Regions from separate parts of the Tardiphaga sp. 37S4 genome, predicted to be linked through region 1. Evidence: predicted binding sites of a transcription regulator. Region 1 holds the regulator's gene; each other region holds the start of a gene.

Region 1 (5,352 bases):
GCGAGTTCGAGGAGAAGGAAACCCGCGCCGAGCGTCGCTGGTTCTTCGAACCCTTCGTGCCCGAGCGCGTCGCGATTCCCGACGCAGCCAGCGAAGGTGCTGTTCACAATGTGCCGTGGGAAAGCATCGGCACTGACCAGCTCGCCACCAATCCGGCTTATTGGCAGCTCGCGCCTGACGCCGCTTGGCATGGCTTCCCCGGCATGGAAGCCGGTTTCACCATGACCGATCCCAACAAGCTGACGGTGCTGACACCCGGCTTCGACCGCACCACCGGCGGCTATGCGGAACACGGCATCCCCGCGCCCGTGGTCGCGCAGTTCCTGCGCGAAAATCGCATCGTGCCGGAGAAGAACGATCTCAACTCGCTGCTCTTCCTGCTGACGCCCGGCGTGGAAGCCAGCAAGGCCGGCACGCTGATATCGGGCCTCGTCGCCTTCAAGAAGCTTCATGACGACAACGCCCTGCTCGAAGACGTCATCCCGGAATTCGCACGGCGCAGGCCCGCGCGTTACGCGGGCATACGCCTGAGGGATCTATGCGGCGACATGCACCGGTTCTTCCGCGAGGCCAATGTGAGCGAACTTCAGACCAGGCAATTCTCCGCTGACCATCTGCCGGAGATTGCCATGTCACCCCATGATGCCGCGCGCTGTCTGGTGCGCAACGACGTCGATTACCTCCCGATCGATGAGATCTTCGGGCGCGTCGCGACGACGCCGTTCGTGGTCTACCCGCCCGGCATCGCCACGATCGTCCCCGGAGAACGGCTCACCGAACGGTCAAAGCCGATGATCGATTATCTCAGGATGTTCGAGACCTGCTTCAACACCTTCCCGGGCTTCGACGTCGAAATCCAGGGCATCTACCGCAAGGTCGACGCCAATGGCCGGATCCGACTTTACACTTACGTGGTCTCCGAATAGGGAGCACGTAAGGAGCCTGATTTGCCAACGGAACTCGAACAGCCGGTCGTCATCCGACCATCACGCGACACCGACGTCGATGCCATGCTGGCGATCTATCGCCGGCACATCCGGCAAGGCGTCGAGGAAGGCGTCAGCGACGCGGACACGCCGCAGCCCGACGATCTCAGAGACCGGCGCAAGAACCTGCGCAGCAAACGGTTCCCGCATCTCGTCGCCACGCAAGGCGGCGAGGTCGTCGGCTACGCCTATGTGGTGCTGTTTCGGAAGCGACCGGCCTATCGCTACACGGTCAAGCATTCGATCTATATCCACCACGGACATGTCGGCCGGGGCATCGGCCGGCTGTTGATGCGCGAGTTGATCGATGTCTGCGCGGCGGCCGGCTTCCGGCAGATCATCGGCTATATCGATGCCGACAACACGGCCTCGCTCGGCTTGCATGAGAGCTTCGGCTTTGCCCGCGTCGGCTTGCTGCCCGGCGTCGCCTATCGCTCCGGCCGCTGGGCCGACACGATCATGGTTCAGCGCTCGCTGGCGACCGGCTCCACGACTCCGCCGCCGCCCATTGGGCGCGTGACGTCCGCGTAGCCCAAGCGACCGCGGAAGCATTTTCCATGTCCGTCGAGGATCGACGACTGGTGAGGAACAGCCTCCTCAAACCTCACTCAACGTGCGTTCTGTTGACGGCAAATTAAGCATTGCAGAACACATATGGAACATATAGTGTTCGTTCATGATTTGTTTCGAGATTCTGTGGCTTTGAGTAGTTTGAGAGTGCCCGAACTCGCGCAACCGATCTTCGAACGATCGTCTCTGGATTGAGGCTCACCGTTCGAAGGCCCTTTGAAACGCACGCGGCGGCCGACACCGTCAACTGAGGATGGCTTCAGATGCTCACGCGCAAACAATACGAACTCCTGCGATTCATCGATCAACGGCTGAAGGAAGCCGGCGTCCCACCGTCCTTCGACGAGATGAAGGATGCGCTCGACCTGCGCTCGAAGTCCGGCATCCATCGTCTGATCACGGCGCTGGAAGAACGCGGCTTCATACGCCGTCTGCCCAACCGCGCCCGTGCCATCGAAGTCATCAAGCTGCCAGAGCTCGGCGCACCGGTCACCGGCGGCACCGGGCGCCGCGGCTTCACGCCCAGCGTCATCGAAGGCACGCTTGGCAAGGTGCGTTCGGCCGCCAGCATCGCCAGCAACAGCGGTGATGATGACAATGGCCGCACGGTTGCTATCCCGGTCATGGGCCGGATCGCGGCCGGTACGCCGATCGAGGCGCTGCAGACCCGTAGCCACACCATCAGCATGCCCGCCGACATGCTCGGTTCCGGCGAACATTACGCGCTCGAAGTGCGCGGCGATTCCATGCAGGACGCCGGCATTCTCGACGGCGACACCGTGCTGATCCAGCGCAACGAGAGCGCCGACACCGGCGACATCGTGGTGGCCCTGATCGACGACGAGGAAGCCACGTTGAAGCGCTTCCGCCGCCGCGGCGCGTCGATCGCGCTGGAGCCTGCGAATGACGCCTACGAGGTCCGTATCCTGCCACCCAACCGGGTGCGCATTCAGGGCAAGCTGATCGGCCTGTATCGCCGCTACTGAGATTTGCGCCTCGGCGGATTACTGATCTTCGGGTTGAAGATCGGTTTCCGCCGGCGTCGCATCCACCGGCCGGTTTTGCGGTGGACGACTGTTCTGGATCAGATCTTGCTGGGGCTCATCGGGAATTGCGCGCGACCACGGACGGTCCAGGCCCCGTGGCCGCACGGCATCGATGGTAAAGCCGTTTGCGGTTCGCTGCAGGCTCACCGCACCATTTCGTTGCAAGCGATCCTGATCGATCACCAGCGCCCTGCAATCCCTCGGCGGCTGTTTCGTCGTGACGATGAGCGCCGCTTTCTCGCAATCATCCGTGAAGGCGTCCGGCTGTAAAACCAGCGCCACCAAAGCGCCATCGGCCAGCGGCGTGATGCATCCGTCGCGGTCGCAGGACACACCGTGGCTGACGGAGGCATCGGTCGGCAGACGCGCATCGGCATCGCCGGCGAGCCACTCTTTCAGCAAAAATGTATCCTTGGCGCTGCGCATCACATGCAGGCGTCCGTCCCTGCCCCGTACCGCGACGCTGCGACCATCACCCGAGATCAGGACATCCGGCTGCTTCACCAGCAATGCCCAGACAATCGAGAGCATCAGCACGCCAGCCCCCGCGAAGCGCAACGGCGTGCGCAGCAATCCCAGCACGATGATGCCGATACTGGCTGATATCAGCGGTCCCGTCCCGAAGGCCGGCATCCGGCCGATGGCGCCGGGCACGGCTGCGACCCATTGCGTGACCACGATCATCCACTGGATGCCGACATCCATCAGCCGCCAGAACACACCGTCAAAGCCGAACGGCATGGCTGCCAAACCAAGAATACCCGCCGGCATCACCAGCGCCGAGACCACCGGCATCGCCAGAAGATTGGCGACAACGCCATAAGGCGTGACGCGGTGGAAATGAAATGCGGCATAGGGCGTGGTGGCGAGGCCCGCGACCAGCGAGGCCAGCACGAGCATCGCGATCTCGCGTCCGCCCCATAGCGCCACGCGCGCCGTCGCGGAATGATCGGGCGACGCAAACAGCGCGGGCATGCCGATCTGCACCAATGCGACCAGCCCCAGCGTCGCCGCGAATGACATCTGAAAACTCGGATGCACCAGTGCTTCCGGCGCCACGATCAGCACAACCATTGCTGCCACCGCCAGCGTACGGAACGTCACCGCCCGGCGATCGACCATGACTGCCATCAACACAACGGCCGTCATGAAAAAGGATCTCTGTGTCGCGACTTCGGCACCTGACAGCAGCAAATAGAACAGTGCTGCGAATAACGCCGCAGCCGCTGCGACTTTCTTGATCGGGAATGTCACCGTCAGGACAGGGATCAGTGCCAGCAGTGCGCGTATCGCAAAGAACACCACGCCGGCGACAACGGCCATGTGATAGCCGGAGATCGACAACACATGACCGAGGCCGGAGATGAACATCGCATCATTGACGTCAGCCGAAATCGCATCGCGGCGGCCCGTGAGCAGCGCCGTGGCAATGGCGCGGCTATCGCCCGAGAGCACGGTGCGGATCCGCGCGTCGATGGCGTCGCGCAGCCCCTGCATGGTCGCCGAATAGCGTAACGCCACACTCGGCTGTATCGGCGGGTCGACCGCCTTGATGCCGCCCATCACAAAACCGGACGCGCCGATCCCTTGAAAATACAAATCTCGTCCGAAGTCGTAGCTACCCGGCCGGAGCGGCGACAGCGGCGGCTGCAGCCTTGCCTTCAATTCGACGAAGCTGCCGACGACAGGCGCCGTGCCCTTCTTCACCGACAGCCGCACACGGGTGAGCTTCGGTGCGGCGCGCGGGCTGTCCATCGTGGCAACGCGGAGCACGAAGCGATCCGTGCGCTCCCGTTCCTCGTGGGTTTCGACGAAGCCGGTCAGCGCGACGGAATAGAGCGGCTTCGCCAGAACCTCATGAGCCACACGCGCGGTTTTCATGGCCGCCATCGCGAAGCCGGACGCGATGGCCGCAATGAGCAAGATCAAGGGAAACCATCGCTGCCGCCGCAGCAAAAACGCAGCCACGCAAAGAAGGCCAGCCGTCGCGGCGGCAACCCAGGCTACCGGCTCATGCTCAGCGGCAAAATACAGCGCGATGCCGGTCCCGAAAGCGATCGGCACCCAAGGCAGCAAGCGACCGGGACCCGCTTCGGCCCGCACCCACGTCCAGAGCGTCTCGAAGCCCGACGTTGATGACGTCGGTGACGGGACAGCGACGCCTGCCGTGGCCGGCGGCGGCCATGTGGTCGCCGTGCCGGATCGGCCCCGCCGCTGTTGCTGATCCCCGCCCCGCGCCATCGAACGCACACACGCCAAGCTTGTCCTTCCGAATGCTATCGGAAGGGCAAGCGGCGGCTAGCGGAACGGATGCAGAATACGAAAACTAATCCCTGGGGTTGCTCAAGCGAGCTTGGCGTAGCTGTCGCGCAGACCGACGGTACGGTTGAAGACCAGCTTGCCCGGCGCTGAATCCTTGTCGCGACAGAAATAACCCTGGCGCTCGAACTGCACGACATCGCTTGTGTTGTCGCTCGCCAGCGCCGGCTCCAGCATGGCGCCGGTCAGCGTCTCCAGCGAGTCCGGATTGAGCTGCGATGCGAACTCGGTCGCATTGGGCTGCGGATCGGCGAACAGCTGATTGTAGACGCGTACTTCCGCCTGCACGGCATCTGCGGCACTCACCCAATGGATCGTCGCCTTGACCTTGCGGCCGTCCGGCGCATTGCCGCCCCGGGTTTCCGGATCATAGGTGCAGCGCAGTTCGACCACCTCGCCAGCGGCATTCTTGATGACGTCCTTGCAGGTGA
Region 2 (5,352 bases), 2.9 Mb from region 1:
CGCGCTCGACAGCGCCGACATATCGACATTGTCCTGCTTCAACGCCCAGAGCAGCGCCGCGAGCGAACGCCCCGCAGGCTTCAGCAGGCCGGGAATATAAATATGATAGGCGCCGAACCGGACACCGTATTTGCGCAAGGTCGCGCGCGACGGCTGATCGAGATCCTTCATCTCGGTCGCGATCTTCTGCCGCTCCAGCACGCCCAGCGCTTCGGTGAGCTGGAAGGCGATGCCGCGCGCGATGCCGGTGATGTCTTCGGCCTTGGTGAGATCGAACAGCGGCCCGAGCAGCTTCTCAATATGCATCTTCAGCCAGAGATCGAGACGGGCCTGAACCGCATCGCGCGGCGCGCCGGAGAGGCGCTCGTCGGCGATGATACGGAGACGGGGATGCAGCACGTCGTCGGCTGCGACCAGACGGGCCACCGCATCGCCGGTCCAGCGCATGGTGCCGTCGGAGGCGAGCACGAACTGATCGTCCGGCGCGTTGCCGAGTTTCTCGGCGCGCGCGTCGATCTCGCCGGCCAGCGCCTTCAGCGCCGTGGCCTGCAAGGCCTTCGCATCCGAGCCAGCCTCGGCCGCATCGGGCAAAAATGTAAATCCGTCGAGACGGCCAATTACATGGCCCTCTACGATCACTTCGCCCGTCTTACCAATTTCAGTATTCAGCATCGTGTTTTCCCGCAAGCGGCGCATCAATACACTGGTACGACGATCAACGAAACGCTCAGTGAGCCTCTCATGAAGGGCATCTGACAGTTTATTTTCCAATTCGCGCGAAATTCCCTGCCAATGATCGGGATCTGAGAGCCAATCGGGACGATTTGCCACGAATGTCCAGGTCCGGATTTGCGCGATTCGGCCCGATAATGTGTCGATATCGCCATCGGTTCGGTCCGCTTGCGCGATTTGAGCGCCAAACCAGGCATCGGGGATGCGCCCACGCTGCATCAGGAAGTTGAAGATAGTGACTACCAGCTCTGCGTGTGCAGCGGGCGCGATGCGGCGGTAATCTGGAATCTGGCACGCATCCCACAGTTTCTCGACGGCGACCTTGCCCTGCGCCATTTCGCGCACGTCGACGTCACGGACGGCATGATCGAGCACGCGCAGGTCCTCGGCGATCGGCGCACGGGTCAGCGCCTCATGGCGCGGCACCTCCGCCAGCGACACCTGCAGCGACGCGATCGATGAGAAATCCAGCTTCGAATTGCGCCACTGCAGCACCTTCACCGGCTCGAAGATGTGGTTCTGCAACTGATTGACGAGTTCGGGCTCGAACGGCTCGCAGCGGCCTGTGGTGCCGAAGGTACCGTTGCGCGTCGCGCGGCCGGCGCGGCCGGCGATCTGTGCGAATTCCGACGGCGTCAGGCGACGGAATTGATAGCCGTCATATTTGCGGTCACTGGCAAATGCGACGTGATCGACGTCGAGATTGAGGCCCATTCCGACCGCGTCGGTTGCCACTAGGTAGTCAACGTCACCATTCTGGAACATCGCGACCTGCGCGTTGCGGGTGCGCGGCGACAGCGAGCCCAATACGACTGCAGCGCCGCCATGCTGGCGCTTGATGAGTTCGGCAATCGCATAAACTTCGTCGGCGGAAAATGCGACAATCGCTGTCCTGCGCGGCTGCCGCGTGATCTTGCGATCGCCGGCGAATTCCAGATGCGACAGACGCGGCCGGGTGACAATGCTGGCGCCGGGCAGCAGCCGCTCGATGATCGGGCGCATGGTGGCGGCGCCGAGCAGCAGCGTCTCGTCGCGGCCGCGGCGATGCAGGATGCGATCGGTGAAGACATGGCCGCGCTCGAGATCTGCCGCTATCTGGATCTCGTCGACGGCCAGAAACGACACGTCGAGATCCCGCGGCATCGCCTCGACGGTGGAGACCCAGTAGCGCGGCTTGGCGGGCTTGATCTTCTCCTCGCCGGTGATCAGCGCCACGGCTTCGGGGCCGACGCGGTCCAAAATTTTATTATAGACCTCGCGCGCCAGCAGGCGCAGCGGCAGGCCGATGATGCCCGACGAATGCGCGAGCATGCGCTCGATGGCGAGGTGGGTCTTGCCGGTATTGGTGGGGCCGAGCACCGCGGTGACGCCGGCGCCGGGGGCCCTGCCGTTGGACAGCGTGGGCGGAGAAGACAAAAAGGCCATGTTTTTCAGATATTTCCGCGTCGCCGACTGTCAAGACCGAGACAGGTTACGACGCTTCAGAGCCGCGCTTTTTGATGGTTTGGAACGAGTCCGGAACGAAAGCGGCCCGAATCGGTGACTCGGCACCTCCCTGGCCGCATCACCCCAACATCTCGCGCTGACATTCTCCGAGACTGACTAGATCAAGTTTGTGACAGCGCAACAAGGGCCGACAAATCCCCGAAGTTATGAACAGCGCACGGACTCCGAACCGGCTTTGAGTCAAGCCGGGATCCTGCGCAAATCCTGCGGCGCGTTTGCGACGATGCTGCGATGGCGCACTTTGTCTTGCGGCAATCCTGCGGCAGCGTCCCGTCTCGGTCCCTCATGGTGAGGAGCGCGGCTTCGCGCGTCTCGAACCATGAGCTGGCGGGGCCGGACTTGCATCGATCCCGGGCGAATGACTTTGCCATTCGCAGGAGACGCCCCGAAGACGGGGCTCCTCAGGATGAGGCCGGATGGGTTGCCTCCTTTGAACGTGTCCTCGCGCTCCGCTCGTTCGTCGACTCAGTTCGTCTTCGCCACGGCCTTGGCCGGCGCGGGGGTGGTGACGAATTCGGTGGCTTCCAGCATGGCGACGCCGAGCGGGGTCGGCACCACCATGCGATAGGGCACCAGCACGCGGGTTCCGGCGATCGGCACCAGGGTCACTTCGATATTGCGCTGGGCGGCAAGATATTTGATGGCGGCGCGGTCGGGCACATAGCCCGCGATCGGCGTGAAATAGACGGCGCAGACGATGGCAGGTCCGCGATAGCCCTTCTCGGCCTTCACGCTTTCCATGCGCTTGTAGTCGAGCTTGAGATCGTAGCGCATGCGGCCGTCGAAGATCGACGCGCCGGTGCGGCACGAATCCGGCGTCAGCAATTCGCCGGTGCCGCCGACGCGCATCAGCGAGCCGGTCATCGGATCGATCACGTTACGGCGATGCGCATCGGTGATCGGAATCTTCTCGGGATCGAGCGGCGGCTCCGGCTCGATGGAAAACTCCTTCACATAGCCCGGCGTGATCAGCATCTTGATCGTCTCGGACTTCTTAGCGGAGGTGGTGACGGCCTGATAATTCGACGGCACCAGCGCGCCCGCGACCACGCGGCCGGTGGACTGGCCGGAGCCCGAGCCGCCGGCAAATGCCTTCAGCAAACCTGCGGTGCCCCCACTGGCGGTCGCGGAATACTGGTCTTCATTGATGTCGATGGCCCACTGGCCCTTGCCCACCGCGATGCCGGCGAGGCTGGCTTCATATTTGGCTTCGAGCTTGCCGCCGGCCAACACCGCCTGGGCGGGGGCCTGAACCGGCACGGCGGCCGGCGCCTGGCCTTGCGTCTGGCTTTGGATCTGGCCTTGCGCCTGCGCCGAGGCCTCCACCGGCAAAACCGGCAGCATCAGGCCCGCGGCGACGGCGAAACGCGCGCCAAAACCCGCAAATCGTACTCTTGCGGGCGCGGCGGTCCGCGGGGTCGTCACCGGTCGGGTCACAAAGCTGGGCGTGCGAAGGCTCACTTGCTGATATCACCTGGTCGGCGATCCCCCGGCCAAAGGCCTAGGGCCGCATCGCTCAATTGGGCTGGAGCGACCTGTTTCCGGCCCGAATACGTCGTTTATATGATGGGAACCGCGCCAGATTCCATGTGGTTTCCGCTCGTAGGACGGGCTATACAGCCCCCGAAAGCGCAGGCTTTTGCCGGTTTTGCCGCGACTTTCGCTGGCCGGATATCTTGACGATCGCGGCCAAGCCCCCTATACGTCCGCCACTCCTGAAATGGACGTGATTTTTGACCCCCTGCCCGGCTTTGGGCTCTTCGCCTTTTAGCTGCGGGGATGACAGAGGATTTTCGCCATGTCTCGGCGCTGTGAACTGACACTGAAGGGCCCCCAGGTGGGCCACAAGGTGAGCCATTCGAACATCAAGACCAAGCGCCGGTTTCTGCCGAACCTGGTCAATGTGACCTTCCTGTCCGACGTGCTCGGCCGCGGCGTGCGCCTGCGCGTGTCGGCGAATGCCGTGAAGTCGGTCGACCACCGCGGTGGCTTCGATGCCTATCTGATCAAGGCCCGCGAGAGCGAGCTGTCGCAGAAGGCCGTGCTGCTCAAGCGCGCTATCGAGAAGAAGAAGGCCGAGACCGCAGCAGTCGCGGCCTGAGCCTGACCCGCCGCTCAACTTGAGCGGACTGAAATTTGAAAACGGCCGGATCGCAAGATCCGGCCGTTTTTGTTGTTTGAACTTACCTCTGTGTGTCGCCCTAACTTTAACAGGCTCGACTTGCCTCACGGCAGCTGGCTCGATCCAAAGCGCTCTTGATCCAAGTTAGCAATTCTTCCTCTGAGCCCGCGATTCCATTTAGCCCTTGAGAGATCATGGGATTGTTGCCAGTAGGCAAAGCGCGCCTCACATCCGTCTGAAGGCCAATACACCTCGTCTTGAGCGCGAACAAAAACCCGATTTCGAACGCGACTCCATCATCGACTACTGCTCCATCGAGGACCGCCACCGCCATCGACGCCCTTGCCATTGCTTCTGTGTCTTGAAGAAACACGCGGCGTTCGGCAACTTGTTGAGAGACGCCGGCGGACAACATATCGACCAACAACGCGCCGTTTCTTTGCGGCAAGAACACCTCAGCTCCGAGCAATTCTATCTGGTGTACAAGCCGCGCGTTAAACGCGCGCTCTCTTTCGTTGAAAAGCGGCGCAGCAAAGTAAACAGAGAATCTCTCAGACATTTACTCCTCTCCTGCGAAGTGCCGCAGATGCTCTGAAATATTTGCTGGCTCATAGTCAGCCAAAAATATGACCTTCGCAATCTCGCGCGCGACCTCCGCGGCGTCCCGTCCTCGGGTACATACTGCTGTCTTTTCTACGCGGTGATACACCTCGTCAATATCCTCCAACAACCCCTTCAACTCTCGATTTGACCAATACTTGTGCTTCAAACTATTTCGAAGCTTCAACTCATCGAAATCGCAGTCGAGCAGAATCACGTGCCCGGCCTCAATCGGAATAGATTTGTTGTTTGTGATGGTTTGGAGCAGCTTCTGGGCCTTGCTTTGCCTATCTCCTGGGAACGTCAATGGGTCGAGAGGACATCGGTCCACTATGTGGATTCCTTCTCGGCAATCCTTTAGCGCATGGTTCTTCTTCATGAACTGCGTGGCA
Region 3 (5,352 bases), 2.1 Mb from region 1:
AATCCGAACTGGGACGATCTGTATCCGATCATCTGCCGGTGAGGGCGCAATAACTCAGTTGCCTCTCGGCACCACTTTCTCAGTTGTTATCGCCCGGCTTGTCCGGGCGATCCAGTATACACTGCCCTTAACGTTGATACTTCATAGCAAACTACAACCGCCGCCGGATACTGGATCGCCCGGTCCAAGCGCGCAATTGCGCGCTCGGCCGGGCGATGACAGTTGGAGTTCTGGAGCTATTCCCCTGCCTGAATCTTGCGCGGCAGTGGCGCGAACATGTCGGGGGCGGCGGTCTTCGCGATGACCGGGGCTACCTCGGCCGCGGGCTCGCTCTTGCTGAAATCCAGTTCCTCGATGCGGCCGGCGCGCTTCTCGATCTTGTCGGCGGAGATCAGGATCTGGCGGACGTCCTCATTGGCCTGCCCGAAATGCGTCTGCAGCTTCATCACGCGATCGCGCAACCGGGTGAGGTCGTCGCCCAGATTCAGTACCTCGGTGCGGATCTGGTCGGCGGCGTCGCGCATCCGCGCGTCCTTCAGGATTTGCTGCATCACCTGGATAGCCAGCATCAGCAGCGAGGGGGAAACCAGCACGACGCGGGCGCGATAGGCCTTCTGGATGATGTCGTCGAAGCCGTCATGGATTTCCGCATAGACGGACTCCGATGGCACGAACATCAGCGCCGTATCCTGCGTCTCGCCGGCCACCAGATACTTCTCGGCGATGTCGGTGACATGTTTCATCACGTCCGCGCGCAAGCGCTGCGCTGCGTATTTCTTCTCGTCATCGCTGCGCGCGTCATGCAGCGCCGTGACGGCTTCCAGCGGGAATTTCGCGTCGATGCACAGCGGGCGCTGGTCCGGCAGGAAGATCACGCAGTCCGGCCGCTTGCCCGACGATAGCGTGTGCTGGAACGCATAGGCGCCGCTCGGCATGCCGTCCTTGACGATGCTTTCCATCCGCGCCTGACCGAAGGCGCCGCGTGACTGCTTGTTGGCGAGCACGTCACGCAAGGTCGTCACCTGCGAGGTGAGGTCGGTGAGATTCTTGTGGGCGTTGTCGATAATGCCCAGGCGCTCATGCAGCGCGCTCAGGCTTTCCATGGTGTTGCGCGTGGTCTGTTCCATGGATTGGCCGACGCGATGGGTCACGGAGTCCAGCCGCTCGGACACCGCGCGTGCCATGTCGGCCTGACGGCCCGCCAAGGCCTGGCCCATGGCGTCGACGCGGCCGGTGGCTTCGTTCTGTGCTTTCAGCACTTCGCTGAGGCGTTCTTCCAGTTCGTCGGCGCGGATCGCCTGGGCCATGGCCATGGCGGCGCCGCGGCTACCGGAGCGAGCGATGATGATGGCGATGGTGAGCAGCAAACCCAGCGCCAGAGCACTGAAGCCCATCAATGCCACGCCGGCGGTGACCGGCATGTCGCCGATCATGAAAAGAATCTCGTTCATCCCATCCTTGTAGCCGATTCGGTCGGTTGCGCGAACGAAGAGGGAACATTTATGGTTAATGCAAAATGAATTTTCCTGGTTAACCCAAGCCTAAGAAATGTGGTTAAGCGGACCTTAACCAGCATGGTTAACCGCGCCTCAATTTTCATGGTTAGCGGGGAGTTAACGTCCTTCAAAGTCCAGCTTTTCCAGCGGATTGACCCGGACCGGCGCGCAGATTAAATCGCCGCCATGGCCATTCGTGAAATCATTATCCTGCCCGACAAACAGTTGCGGCTGATCTCCAAACCAGTCGAGAAGGTGACGTCAGAGGTGCGCAAGCTCGCCGACGACATGTTCGAGACGATGTATGACGCACCCGGGATCGGGCTGGCGGCGATCCAGATCGCGGTTCCGCTGCGGCTGATCACCATGGACATCGCCAAGAAGGACGACGAGGAGGACGGCAAGAAGCCGCGCGTCTTCATTAATCCGGAGATCATCTCGGCCTCGGAAGAACTCTCGGTCTATGAGGAAGGCTGCCTGTCGATTCCCGAATATTACGAGGAAGTGGAACGCCCGGCGACAGTGCGGATTCGCTATATGGACCTCGACGGCAAGACCATCGAGGAAGAGGCCTCTGGTCTGTTCGCCACCTGCATTCAGCACGAGATCGACCATCTCAATGGCGTGCTGTTCGTCGATTACCTTTCCAAGCTGAAGCGCGACCGCGTGCTGAAGAAGTTCACCAAGCTCGCCAAGCGCGCGGAGTAGGTTTCTCCGCGTAACGCTGCAACAGATCGGCTCCGACCTATGTCGCTTCGTTTGATCTTCATGGGCACGCCGGATTTCGCGGTGCCGACGCTGCTCGAACTCGTGGCCCATGGCCATGAGATCGTGGCGGTCTATACCCGCGAAGCAAAGCCCGCTGGCCGTGGCATGAAGCTGCAGCCGACGCCGGTGGCGCGCGAGGCGGAACGGCTCGGCATTCCCGTGTTCACGCCGAAGACGCTGCGGACGCCGGAGGCGGAAGTCGAGTTCCGGTCGCTTGAGGCCGAGGCTGCGGTCGTCGTCGCCTATGGCATGATCCTGCCGCAGAATATTCTCGATGTTCCCCCCATGGGCTGTTTCAACCTGCACGGCTCGCTGCTGCCGCGCTGGCGCGGCGCGGCGCCGATCAATCGTGCCATTATGGAGGGCGACGCCGAGAGCGGTGTCATGGTGATGAAGATGGATGTCGGCCTCGACACCGGCGATGTCGCCATGGCCGAGCGCCTGGCGATCACCGATGCGATGACGGCGCTGGACCTGCACGATGCGCTGGCGCCGCTTGGTGCCGACTTGATGGTGCGGGCCATGGGTGCGCTGGAAAGGGGACGGCTGAGCCTGACCCCGCAGAGCGCAGACGGCGTCACTTACGCGGCCAAGATCGACAAGGCGGAGGCCAAGATCGACTGGTCGAAGCCGGCGCGCGAGGTGCTCAGGCATTGCCATGGGCTGTCACCGTTTCCCGGCGCGTGGTGCGAAGTGCCGATCGAGGGCGAGGCGGTACGCGTGAAGGTTCTGCGCTGCGAGCTTGCAAAGGGCGCGGGTGCGCCCGGCGAGATCATCGACGATCAGCTCACCGTCGCCTGCGGCGAGGGCGCGATCCGCGTCATCGATCTGCAGCGCGCCGGCAAGCAGCCGATGAAGGCCAGTGAATTTCTGCGTGGCACGCCGTTGAAGCCGCCGCTGCGGGTGGGCTGATGCCGCGCTACAAGATGATCATCGAATATGACGGCGCGCCATTTTCCGGATGGCAGGTGCAGGCCAACGCGACGCTGACCGTACAGGGCGCGCTGGAGCGTGCCGCCGAGGCCATTTGCGGCGAGCCGATCCGCGTCCATGGCGCCGGTCGCACCGATGCCGGCGTCCATGCGCTCGGCCAGGTCGCCCATTGCGACGTGCCGAAAGTGCTGGTGCCGGGTCGCTTTCGCGATGGCATGAATGCCCATCTGCGGCCGCATCCGGTCGGCGTGCTGTCGGCGGATATCGTGCCGGATGATTTCGAGGCGCGGTTCTCGGCCATCAAGCGCCACTATGTCTATCGCATCACCAATCGTCGCGCGAACCTCGCCGTCGATGCCGGCCGGGTCTGGCGCGTGCCGCGCCCGCTCGATGTCGCTGCCATGAGCGAGGCTGCGAAGCGTTTGCTCGGTCGACACGACTTCACGACCTTTCGCGATACCGAATGCCAGGCCAAGTCGCCGATCCGCACGCTCGATCAGCTCGATGTGGTGCAGAACGGTGAGGCGATCACCATCACGACCTCCGCACGTTCGTTCCTGCACAGCCAGGTGCGCTCGATGGTTGGCTCACTGGTCTGGGTCGGCAACGGCCGCTGGACGCCGGACGATCTGGCTGCGGCGCTTGCCGCGAAGGACCGCAGCGCCTGCGGCATCGTGGCGCCGCCGGATGGGCTGTATCTGGTAAAGGTCGACTACTAGACTTTCACGCCCTTCATCGCGTCCCAGAACAGATCCTGTCCATTCGCGACATTCGCCGTCCAATGCTCATGCGCAAAATCATTGGCGTCGTCGGTGATGAACTTGAAGGCGCGCCAGGGAATGCCGTGGCGCAGGCAGACCTGCGCGATGGCAAACAGTTCCATATCGACGATATCGACATTGTTCGACACCAGCCAAGGATCGGTGGAGGTGACGAAACTGTCACCACTGCCGCAGATCACGCCGCGCTGGCCCGAGACCAGGCGGTCGAGATCGGGCGCAAAGGGCGTGCGGCCGCGCGGCGCCAACGGCTCGGCATTCATGTCGCGCTGGATCACGTCGCTGACCTCGACCAGGCCGTTGAGTTTGGTGTTTAGCTTGCCGGCGGTGCCGTAGTTCACGACGAGCTTTGGCTGCATGGCCTGCACAGCCTGAAGTGTTGCGATCGTGGTGTTGATCTTGCCGACGCCGGTGAAAATCACCTCGATCTCGGCAGGCGCGCGTGATTTGTCGAGCTCGCTTTCGAGCGCGGTGAGGACGAGAATCTTGCCGTTCATGCGAAATACCGATCCAGCACGCCACGATAGATTTGGGTGAGCTTCTCCAGATCGGCAACCTTCGTGTGTTCGTCGATCTGATGCATGGTCTGCCCGACCAAGCCGAATTCAATCACCGGGCAGTAGTTCTTGATGAAGCGCGCATCCGAAGTTCCGCCGCCCGTGTTGAGATCCGGTGTACGGCCGGTGACATCCTTGATCGCGGCGACGACCGTATCGGTAAAGGCGCCGGGCTTTGTGACGAAGCTGTCCGAATTGCTCGGCTCCCAGATCACATGCGCGCGAATGCGATTGCCGGCGGCAGTTGCGACGCGTGCATCGATCAGGTCGCGCAATGACGCCTGCGTGTGATGGTCGTTGAAGCGGATATTGAACTTCGCCCGCGCTTGCGCGGGGATGACGTTGGTCGCCTTGTTGCCGACATCCACCGAGGTGAATTCGAGATTGGACGGCTGAAACTGCGCATTGCCCTGATCGAGCGGATCGCTGCTCAGCGCTGTGATCAACGCGGCGATGTCGGGCACCGGATTCGATGCGCGATGCGGATAGGCGACATGGCCCTGCACGCCATCGACGACCAGCGTGCCTGATTGCGACCCGCGGCGTCCGATCTTGATGGTGTCGCCCATCTCCTCGACATTCGAGGGCTCGCCGACGATGCAATGATCGAACCGTTCGCCACGCTCGGCCGCCCATTGGAGCAGCTTCACGGTGCCATTGACGGCAATGCCTTCTTCGTCGCCGGTGATCAGGAAGGAGATCGAACCGCCGCCGTCCTTTTGCGGCTTGCCGTCATTCGCCGCCAGATAGTCCAGCACGGCGGCGACTGACGCGGCGATGCCACCCTTCATGTCCACCGCGCCGCGGCCGTAGAGCAGG

The links. Region 1 encodes LexA, which represses DNA repair genes until DNA is damaged. Its sites were predicted from a motif close to TGTTCNNNNTGTGTTCNG; they were not measured.
Region 2: LPB73_RS28045 (helicase-related protein) is a predicted target of LexA. The motif match lies at 2,238-2,255, and genes of this name have one in related genera.
Region 3: LPB73_RS22650 (DNA recombination protein RmuC) is a predicted target of LexA. The motif match lies at 1,482-1,499, and genes of this name have one in related genera.

Annotation. Positions count from the first base shown of each region.
Region 1 covers NZ_CP088008.1:2,649,392-2,654,743, forward strand. The annotation lists gene LPB73_RS12940 (Orn/Lys/Arg decarboxylase N-terminal domain-containing protein) at 1-926, shown strand, start outside; gene LPB73_RS12945 (GNAT family N-acetyltransferase) at 948-1,517, shown strand; gene lexA (transcriptional repressor LexA) at 1,820-2,542, shown strand; gene LPB73_RS12955 (ComEC/Rec2 family competence protein) at 2,561-4,843, opposite strand; gene LPB73_RS12960 (glutamine--tRNA ligase/YqeY domain fusion protein) at 4,946-5,352, opposite strand, start outside.
Region 2 covers NZ_CP088008.1:5,903,012-5,908,363, reverse strand. The annotation lists gene LPB73_RS28045 (helicase-related protein) at 1-2,157, opposite strand, end outside; gene LPB73_RS28040 (DUF3108 domain-containing protein) at 2,704-3,663, opposite strand; gene rpmB (50S ribosomal protein L28) at 4,037-4,339, shown strand; gene LPB73_RS28030 (nucleoside 2-deoxyribosyltransferase) at 4,446-4,919, opposite strand; gene LPB73_RS28025 (SIR2 family protein) at 4,920-5,352, opposite strand, start outside.
Region 3 covers NZ_CP088008.1:4,753,005-4,758,356, reverse strand. The annotation lists gene LPB73_RS22655 (GIY-YIG nuclease family protein) at 1-42, shown strand, start outside; gene LPB73_RS22650 (DNA recombination protein RmuC) at 237-1,451, opposite strand; gene def (peptide deformylase) at 1,683-2,204, shown strand; gene fmt (methionyl-tRNA formyltransferase) at 2,244-3,176, shown strand; gene truA (tRNA pseudouridine(38-40) synthase TruA) at 3,176-3,916, shown strand; gene LPB73_RS22630 (5'-methylthioadenosine nucleosidase) at 3,913-4,473, opposite strand; gene dapE (succinyl-diaminopimelate desuccinylase) at 4,470-5,352, opposite strand, start outside.